2 regions of the Bacillus thuringiensis genome follow, and region 1 is predicted to be linked to the other one. Evidence: riboswitches for the same ligand, from Rfam matches in the RefSeq annotation. Region 1 holds a riboswitch; the other holds the start of a gene.

Region 1 (3,428 bases):
ATGTTCTCGTGCAGTAATCCATGAAGATGTATATGATCATGTATTAAATCGTGCTGTTGAATTAACAAAAGAATTAACAGTTGCTAACCCAGCAGTATTAGGTACAAACATGGGGCCTGTTAATGACCAAGCTGCATTCGATAAAGTAATGAGCTATGTTGCAATTGGTAAAGAAGAAGGTAGAATTCTAGCAGGTGGCGAAGGGGACGATTCTAAAGGCTGGTTCATCCAACCGACAATCGTTGCTGACGTTGCAGAAGATGCTCGCTTAATGAAAGAAGAAATCTTCGGACCAGTAGTAGCATTCTGTAAAGCAAAAGACTTTGATCATGCGCTTGCAATTGCAAACAATACAGAATACGGTTTAACAGGTGCTGTTGTTACTAACAACCGTGACCATATTGAAAAAGCACGTGAAGAATTCCACGTTGGTAACTTATACTTCAACCGTGGATGTACTGGTGCAATCGTAGGTTACCAACCATTCGGTGGCTTTAACATGTCTGGTACAGACTCTAAAGCTGGTGGACCTGACTACTTAGCACTTCACATGCAAGCAAAAACTACTTCTGAAACTTTATAAGAAATAGTAGAGGAGCTCTTCACAAAATGTGAAGAGCTCCTTTTAAAATTGAAATCCCACATATTACCTTCGTTTGAAGGGGATGAGCTAAAACCTATTAATAGCGGGATAAACATGTGAACAGAAATGAAATGATGAGAAAAGTTGACTTATTAGTCATATTTTTTAGTATTCATTTTGAGAATTTCCTGTATAATACAATTTGAAAGAAAATCTATGGTTCGACAAGGAACACTCTTTTCGGTTTTGCTCACTGAAAGGAGTGTTTTTTTATGTAGCTAAAAATTCTTTCGTGCTTATTACATTTGCATATACGCCATTTAAACTAGCTAAAATTGTATTGTGAATATAAACAGCTGGTATAGTAGCGTTCTTAAAAGAAAGGTCTTTTGTAGCACAAGCATCGTGTATAACGGTACATTGAAATCCAAAATCAAATGCAGCCCTTACTGTAGCATCAATACACATATGAGTCATCATCCCGCATACGACGACATGTTCAATGTCTAAACGCTGTAATTGCTCTAGAAGATTAGTTTCTCGGAAGCTATTTGGATAATGTTTGAGTATAACTGTTTCTTCTCTAAGTGGACGTACCTTCTCATGAATATGTACACCTTCTGTATTAGGTAGGAAAAAAGTAGCGTCATCTTTTATAGCTACGTGTTGGATATGAAAAATAGGTTCGCTGTTTGTTCTAAAGTGTTGTAATAACTGATTAGCATATTCGCTTGCTTCTACTGGATTACGCAATTCCATCTTTCCATTTGGAAAATAATCGTTTTGAATATCGACGAGTAAAAGAGCTGTTTTCATATATTTATCTTCCTCCGAGTTTCATATTCAAATAAATTTATTCAATTCGTAGAGAGGATTCTCCTGTTTAAAAATATGAGGAAGAAGAATTTTACATAACTTTGAAAGTTACTATTTTCTTATGAATTTTCATCTGAAAATTTTAATAAAGGAATAATTAATATTTTTCTAAAAAATGTATTGACTCTTATTATTCTGAGTTCTATAATGAGAATTAATTAAACGACAATTAAATCGATACATTCTTATCCAGAGAGGTGGAGGGACTGGCCCTACGATACCTCAGCAACGGGTTTTTTAATACCGTGCTAACTCCAGCAAGCCATATAAAGGCTTGGAAGATGAGAAGATGTGAACGAGTACATATAAGTGCTCTCCTTCTTATCTTTATGGTTGATAAGAAGGAGGGCACTTTTTATTTTACCTCGAAAGCTCTACTTTAAGTTTTTACAGCATATAGGAGGGGGAAAAATGATTTCTTTTAACAATGTAAGTAAAGTGTATGAATCAGCTGGGCAATCTGTTCATGCGGTGGAGGATGTAACATTATCAGTTGAGAAAGGCGAAATTTTTGGCATTATCGGTTTTAGTGGCGCTGGAAAGAGTACATTATTACGCTTAGTAAATATGTTAGAGAGACCAACGGCAGGAACGATTTCAATAGATGATAAAGATATTACATCATTATCGACGAAAGAATTACGCAAACTAAGACAAAGAATCGGAATGATTTTTCAAAGCTTTAATTTATTTAATTCAAGAACAGTGTTTGGGAATATTGCTTATCCATTAAAGTTAGCGAAATTGCCAAAGAACGAGATAAAAGAACGAGTGAATGAACTGCTGAAGTTTGTAGGGTTAGAAGATAAAGCAAACTATTATCCAGAGCAGTTATCAGGGGGACAAAAGCAGCGAGTTGGCATTGCTAGAGCACTTGCGACATCGCCAGATATTCTTATATGTGATGAGGCAACATCAGCTTTAGATCCAGAAACAACGACAGAAATTCTAAACTTATTAAAGAAAGTAAATCGAGAATACAATTTAACGATTCTTCTTATTACACACGAAATGCATGTTGTGAAAGAAATTTGCCACCGTGTAGCTGTAATGGAGAAGGGAAAAGTTATTGAAGAAGGAAAACTGTTTGACGTTTTCACACAACCAAAAACAAAGACGACTCAAAACTTTGTACGTTCTGTTATTAATGATCATTTACCAGAAAGTGTTCTAGCGAAAATTCAAAATGGTGGTCAAATTTATCGTCTAACATTTACTGGTGAGGAGACAGGACAGCCGGTACTATCATATATCGCAAAAAACTATAACGTTGATGTAAATGTACTGTACGGAAATATTATTGAACTTCAAAATGTGCTATTTGGAAATCTGCTTGTAGAATTGCAAGGTGAGCAGAGGGAAATTCAAAAAGCATTACAACATCTAAGACTGCAAGTGCAGCTGAAGGAGGTAGAAGCTCATGCGAGTTGATTGGAGTATATTTTGGCCGCGCATACTAGATGCGACGGGGGATACCCTCTTAATGGTAATTGTAACCCTTATATTCGCTACAATTCTGGGTATACCTCTAGGTTTACTTTTATATGTAACGAGAAAAGGAAACTTTTTAGAAAATAAATGGGTCTTTTCTATTCTTAACATCATAATTAATACAATTCGTCCGGTACCATTCATTATCTTTTTAGTAGCTTTAAGCCCACTAACAAGAAGCGTTATTGGAACGACGATTGGAACAGCAGCAGCAATTTTCCCGATGACGTTAGTCGCATCAATTGGTATTGCTAGAATGGTTGAAACAAATCTTGTTTCCGTTCCGAAAGGAGTAATTGAAGCAGCGCAAGCAATGGGCGCCTCGCCAATTAGAATCGTTTTTGAAATCCTTGTACCAGAAGCGTTAGCACCATTAATCTTAGGTGTCACATTTATGACAGTTGGTTTAATTGAATTTTCTGCAGTTGCTGGGCTTGTCGGTGGTGGCGGTCTTGGTGACTTGGCAATGACATATGGT
Region 2 (3,428 bases), 140 kb from region 1:
TTAAAAGACTATACAACATTACATAACGGTGTAAAAATGCCTTGGTTTGGTTTAGGTGTTTTTAAAGTAGAAGATGGTTCAGAAGTAATTGATTCTGTAAAAGCAGCAATTAAAAATGGCTACCGCAGCATCGATACTGCAGCAATCTATCAAAATGAAGAGGGCGTTGGACAAGCGATTCGTGAATCAGGTGTTTCACGTGAAGAATTATTTATTACCTCAAAAGTATGGAATAGCGATCAAGGATATGAAACAACACTTCAAGCATTTGAAACTACATTAGAGAAATTAGGTCTAGAATATTTAGACTTATATTTAGTACATTGGCCTGTAAAAGGGAAATATACCGAATCATGGAAAGCATTAGAAAAACTTTATAAAGATGGCCGTGTTCGCGCTATCGGTGTGAGTAATTTCCACATTCACCACTTACAAGACGTATTTGAAATTGCTGAAATTAAGCCAATGGTCAACCAAGTGGAATACCACCCACGTTTAGCACAAGAAGAGTTACATGCATTCTGTAAAGAACATAACATCCAGCTTGAAGCTTGGTCACCATTAATGCAAGGACAACTACTAGATAATCCAACGTTACAAGAAATTGCGACAAAATATAATAAATCAACTGCGCAAATTATTTTACGCTGGGATTTACAAAACGAAGTTGTAACAATCCCTAAATCAATTAAAGAACATCGCATTATTGAAAATGCAAACATCTTCGACTTTGAATTAAGTGCTGATGATATGAAAGCAATTCAAGCTTTAAATGAAGATCGTCGCGTTGGTCCAGATCCAGATAACTTTAACTTCTAAGCGAAAAACCACTGCCATATGCAGTGGTTTTTTTATTTAAGAAAACTGAAAATTTAAACTATATTTCATTTGGTTGACACTTCATTGTTCAAGGTGTAAGATTTTGAATTATCAAAGAAACACAAAAATTAATAAAATTTATTCGTTTACTCATTGTATCAAGAGAGGTGGAGGGACTGGCCCTTTGAAACCTCGGCAGCAGGTTCATTTTGAATACTGTGCCACTTCCTGCAAGCTTTATGCTTGAAAGATAGAATGAGGGACTTCGTTTATATACGGGTGCATAACTTGTACATAAAAATCCCTCTTTCTCAATATGAAAAGAGGGATTTTTTATTTTTCATTTCCCTCATCATCATCCAAACTTAATTATTTAGGAGGAAAATCAAATGAAAAAGAAGTTTGTACCCGGTATTGCATCAGTTGTAGGAGTAAGTATTTTATTAACTGGTTGCGGTAGTTATAAAAACGAAGCAAGCGGAGCAAATGCAAAAGACGAGGCACCTAGTAAACAGGTTTTAAATTTATCTTCACCTACTGAAATACGAACAATGGATACGGCCCGTGCTACAGATACTGATTCTGGTCAAGTAATGAGAAACGTATTTGAAGGTTTGTATAATCTTGGTGAAGGTAACAAACCTGTCCCTGGCGTTGCAAAATCTCATGAAGTAAGTGGCGATAAAACGAAATACACATTCCACCTGCGAGATTCAAAATGGTCAAACGGCACTCCTGTTACAGCGAAAGATTTTGTGTTCGCTTGGCAGAGAGCCGTAGATCCAGCAACAGCCTCTGAATACGCATTTCTATTCTTTGATATTAAAAATGCAACAAAAATTAACAATAAAGAACTTCCAGCCGACCAACTTGGTGTAAAAGCAGTTGATGACCATACGTTTGAGGTAGAATTGGAACGTCCTGTTCCGTATTTTATTAGCTTAACAGCGTTCCCAACATTTCTACCAATTAACGAGGAATTCTTTAAAGCACAAGGTGATAAGTACGCTTTAGAAGATAATACAATCTTGTACAATGGAGCTTTTACACTAAGCGATTGGAAGCACGAACAAAGCTTTAAATTTAAGAAGAACCCTACCTATTGGGATAAAGATACTGTCAAACTAGAAGAAATCAATTTTAACGTCGTAAAAGAAAAATCAACAGAAGTAAATTTATTCGAGTCAAAACAATTAGACCGTATAAAACTAACATCTGACTTCGTTGATAAATATAAAAAAGATGCCAACTTTAAAGAACGTCCAAACGTAGGCGTACAATTTTTACGTATGAATCAACAAAACAAAGTACTTCAAAACGTTTCTGCACGCCAAGCAATTGATCAAACAATTGATAGAAAATCCTTTGTAAATACGTTATTAAATGATGGCTCTACACCAACATTTGGTCTCGTTCCAAAAAACTTTGCAAAAGGACCTGAAGGAAAAGACTTCCGTACTGCAAACGGCGATTTAACAAAAGTTGATACAAAATCCGCACAAAAGTTATGGGAAAAAGCTAAACAAGAGCTTGGTTCTGAAAAGATAACATTAGAATTATTAACGAGTGATGCTGACCTTGATAAGAAAACTGGTGAATTCTTAAAAGGACAACTAGAAAAGAATTTAGATGGCTTAACAGTAAATATAAAACCGCAACCGCGTAAGCAACAAGTTTCGCTTTTATTAAAAGGTGACTACGAAATCGGAATTGATGGCTGGAGCCCTGACTTTGCGGATCCAATTACATTCCTTGAGCTATTTACAACGAATAACCCTTATAACTTAGATCATTACTCTAGTAAGGAATTCGATGAAACAATAGCAAAAGTGAAAACAACTTTAGCTGGTGATGAAAAAGCTCGCTGGGAAGCATTACTAGAATCCGAGAAAATATTATTTAAAGACACTGTTATCGCTCCTCTTTACCAAAAAGGCGAATCTTATTTAGAACGTTCTTATGTGAAAGGAATTGTACAAGTAGACTTTGCAGGTCAATTAAACTTCAAGTGGGCAAAAATTGAAAAATAAAGTAAAACCGTAATAAGTGGGGGTTCTTCATCCCCACTTATTATTAGCCCTCACCAATTGTTTTTTTAGCAAAATATATTAAAAGTAGGTTCTCTCACACAAGAGAATCTACTTTTTTAATATATTATTCCAAGAAATTAACATTCTATTTTTATTATTGACATATAGTTCTTTCCAGTGTTAATATTCTAAATAATCAAAGAAACAAAATATTTCACCATCAAAATATAATGTCTACTACGTTGAAACATATAACGATAGATTATAGCTCAACATGTATATACATATAGAACACCTGATTACCTATAAACAAATATTTATAATAGGTTTTATCTCCTTCTATAGCTCTACTTCAAGACATGGACATTATGACGTTACGAACAACACATTTAGGGAGGAACGAACAATGAAGAAAAAAGTTGTACCTGTTGTTGCATCTGTTTTAGGGGCAAGTCTATTACTAACTGCTTGTGGGGGAAATAAAGATAATGCAAGCGGAGCGAAAGCAAACGATAAAATACCTGATAAACAGGCAATTAACTTATCATTCGCTTCAGAAATTCCAACAATGGATGTTGC

What was found. A riboswitch is a leader RNA that binds a small molecule or an ion and turns the genes downstream of it on or off. The one in region 1 is predicted to bind S-adenosylmethionine.
Region 2: it holds a riboswitch for S-adenosylmethionine, as region 1 does, so the genes downstream of both, AC241_RS01105 (peptide ABC transporter substrate-binding protein) here and AC241_RS01820 (methionine ABC transporter ATP-binding protein) in region 1, are expected to answer to the same signal.

The regions. Positions count from the first base shown of each region.
Region 1 is NZ_CP012099.1:332,190-335,617, forward strand. Features, by position in the region: gene pruA (L-glutamate gamma-semialdehyde dehydrogenase) at 1-583, shown strand, start outside; gene AC241_RS01815 (cysteine hydrolase family protein) at 854-1,399, opposite strand; SAM riboswitch class I at 1,642-1,747, shown strand; gene AC241_RS01820 (methionine ABC transporter ATP-binding protein) at 1,871-2,890, shown strand; gene AC241_RS01825 (methionine ABC transporter permease) at 2,880-3,428, shown strand, end outside.
Region 2 is NZ_CP012099.1:190,708-194,135, reverse strand. Features, by position in the region: gene AC241_RS01110 (aldo/keto reductase) at 1-819, shown strand, start outside; SAM riboswitch class I at 972-1,076, shown strand; gene AC241_RS01105 (peptide ABC transporter substrate-binding protein) at 1,209-2,849, shown strand; gene AC241_RS01100 (peptide ABC transporter substrate-binding protein) at 3,256-3,428, shown strand, end outside.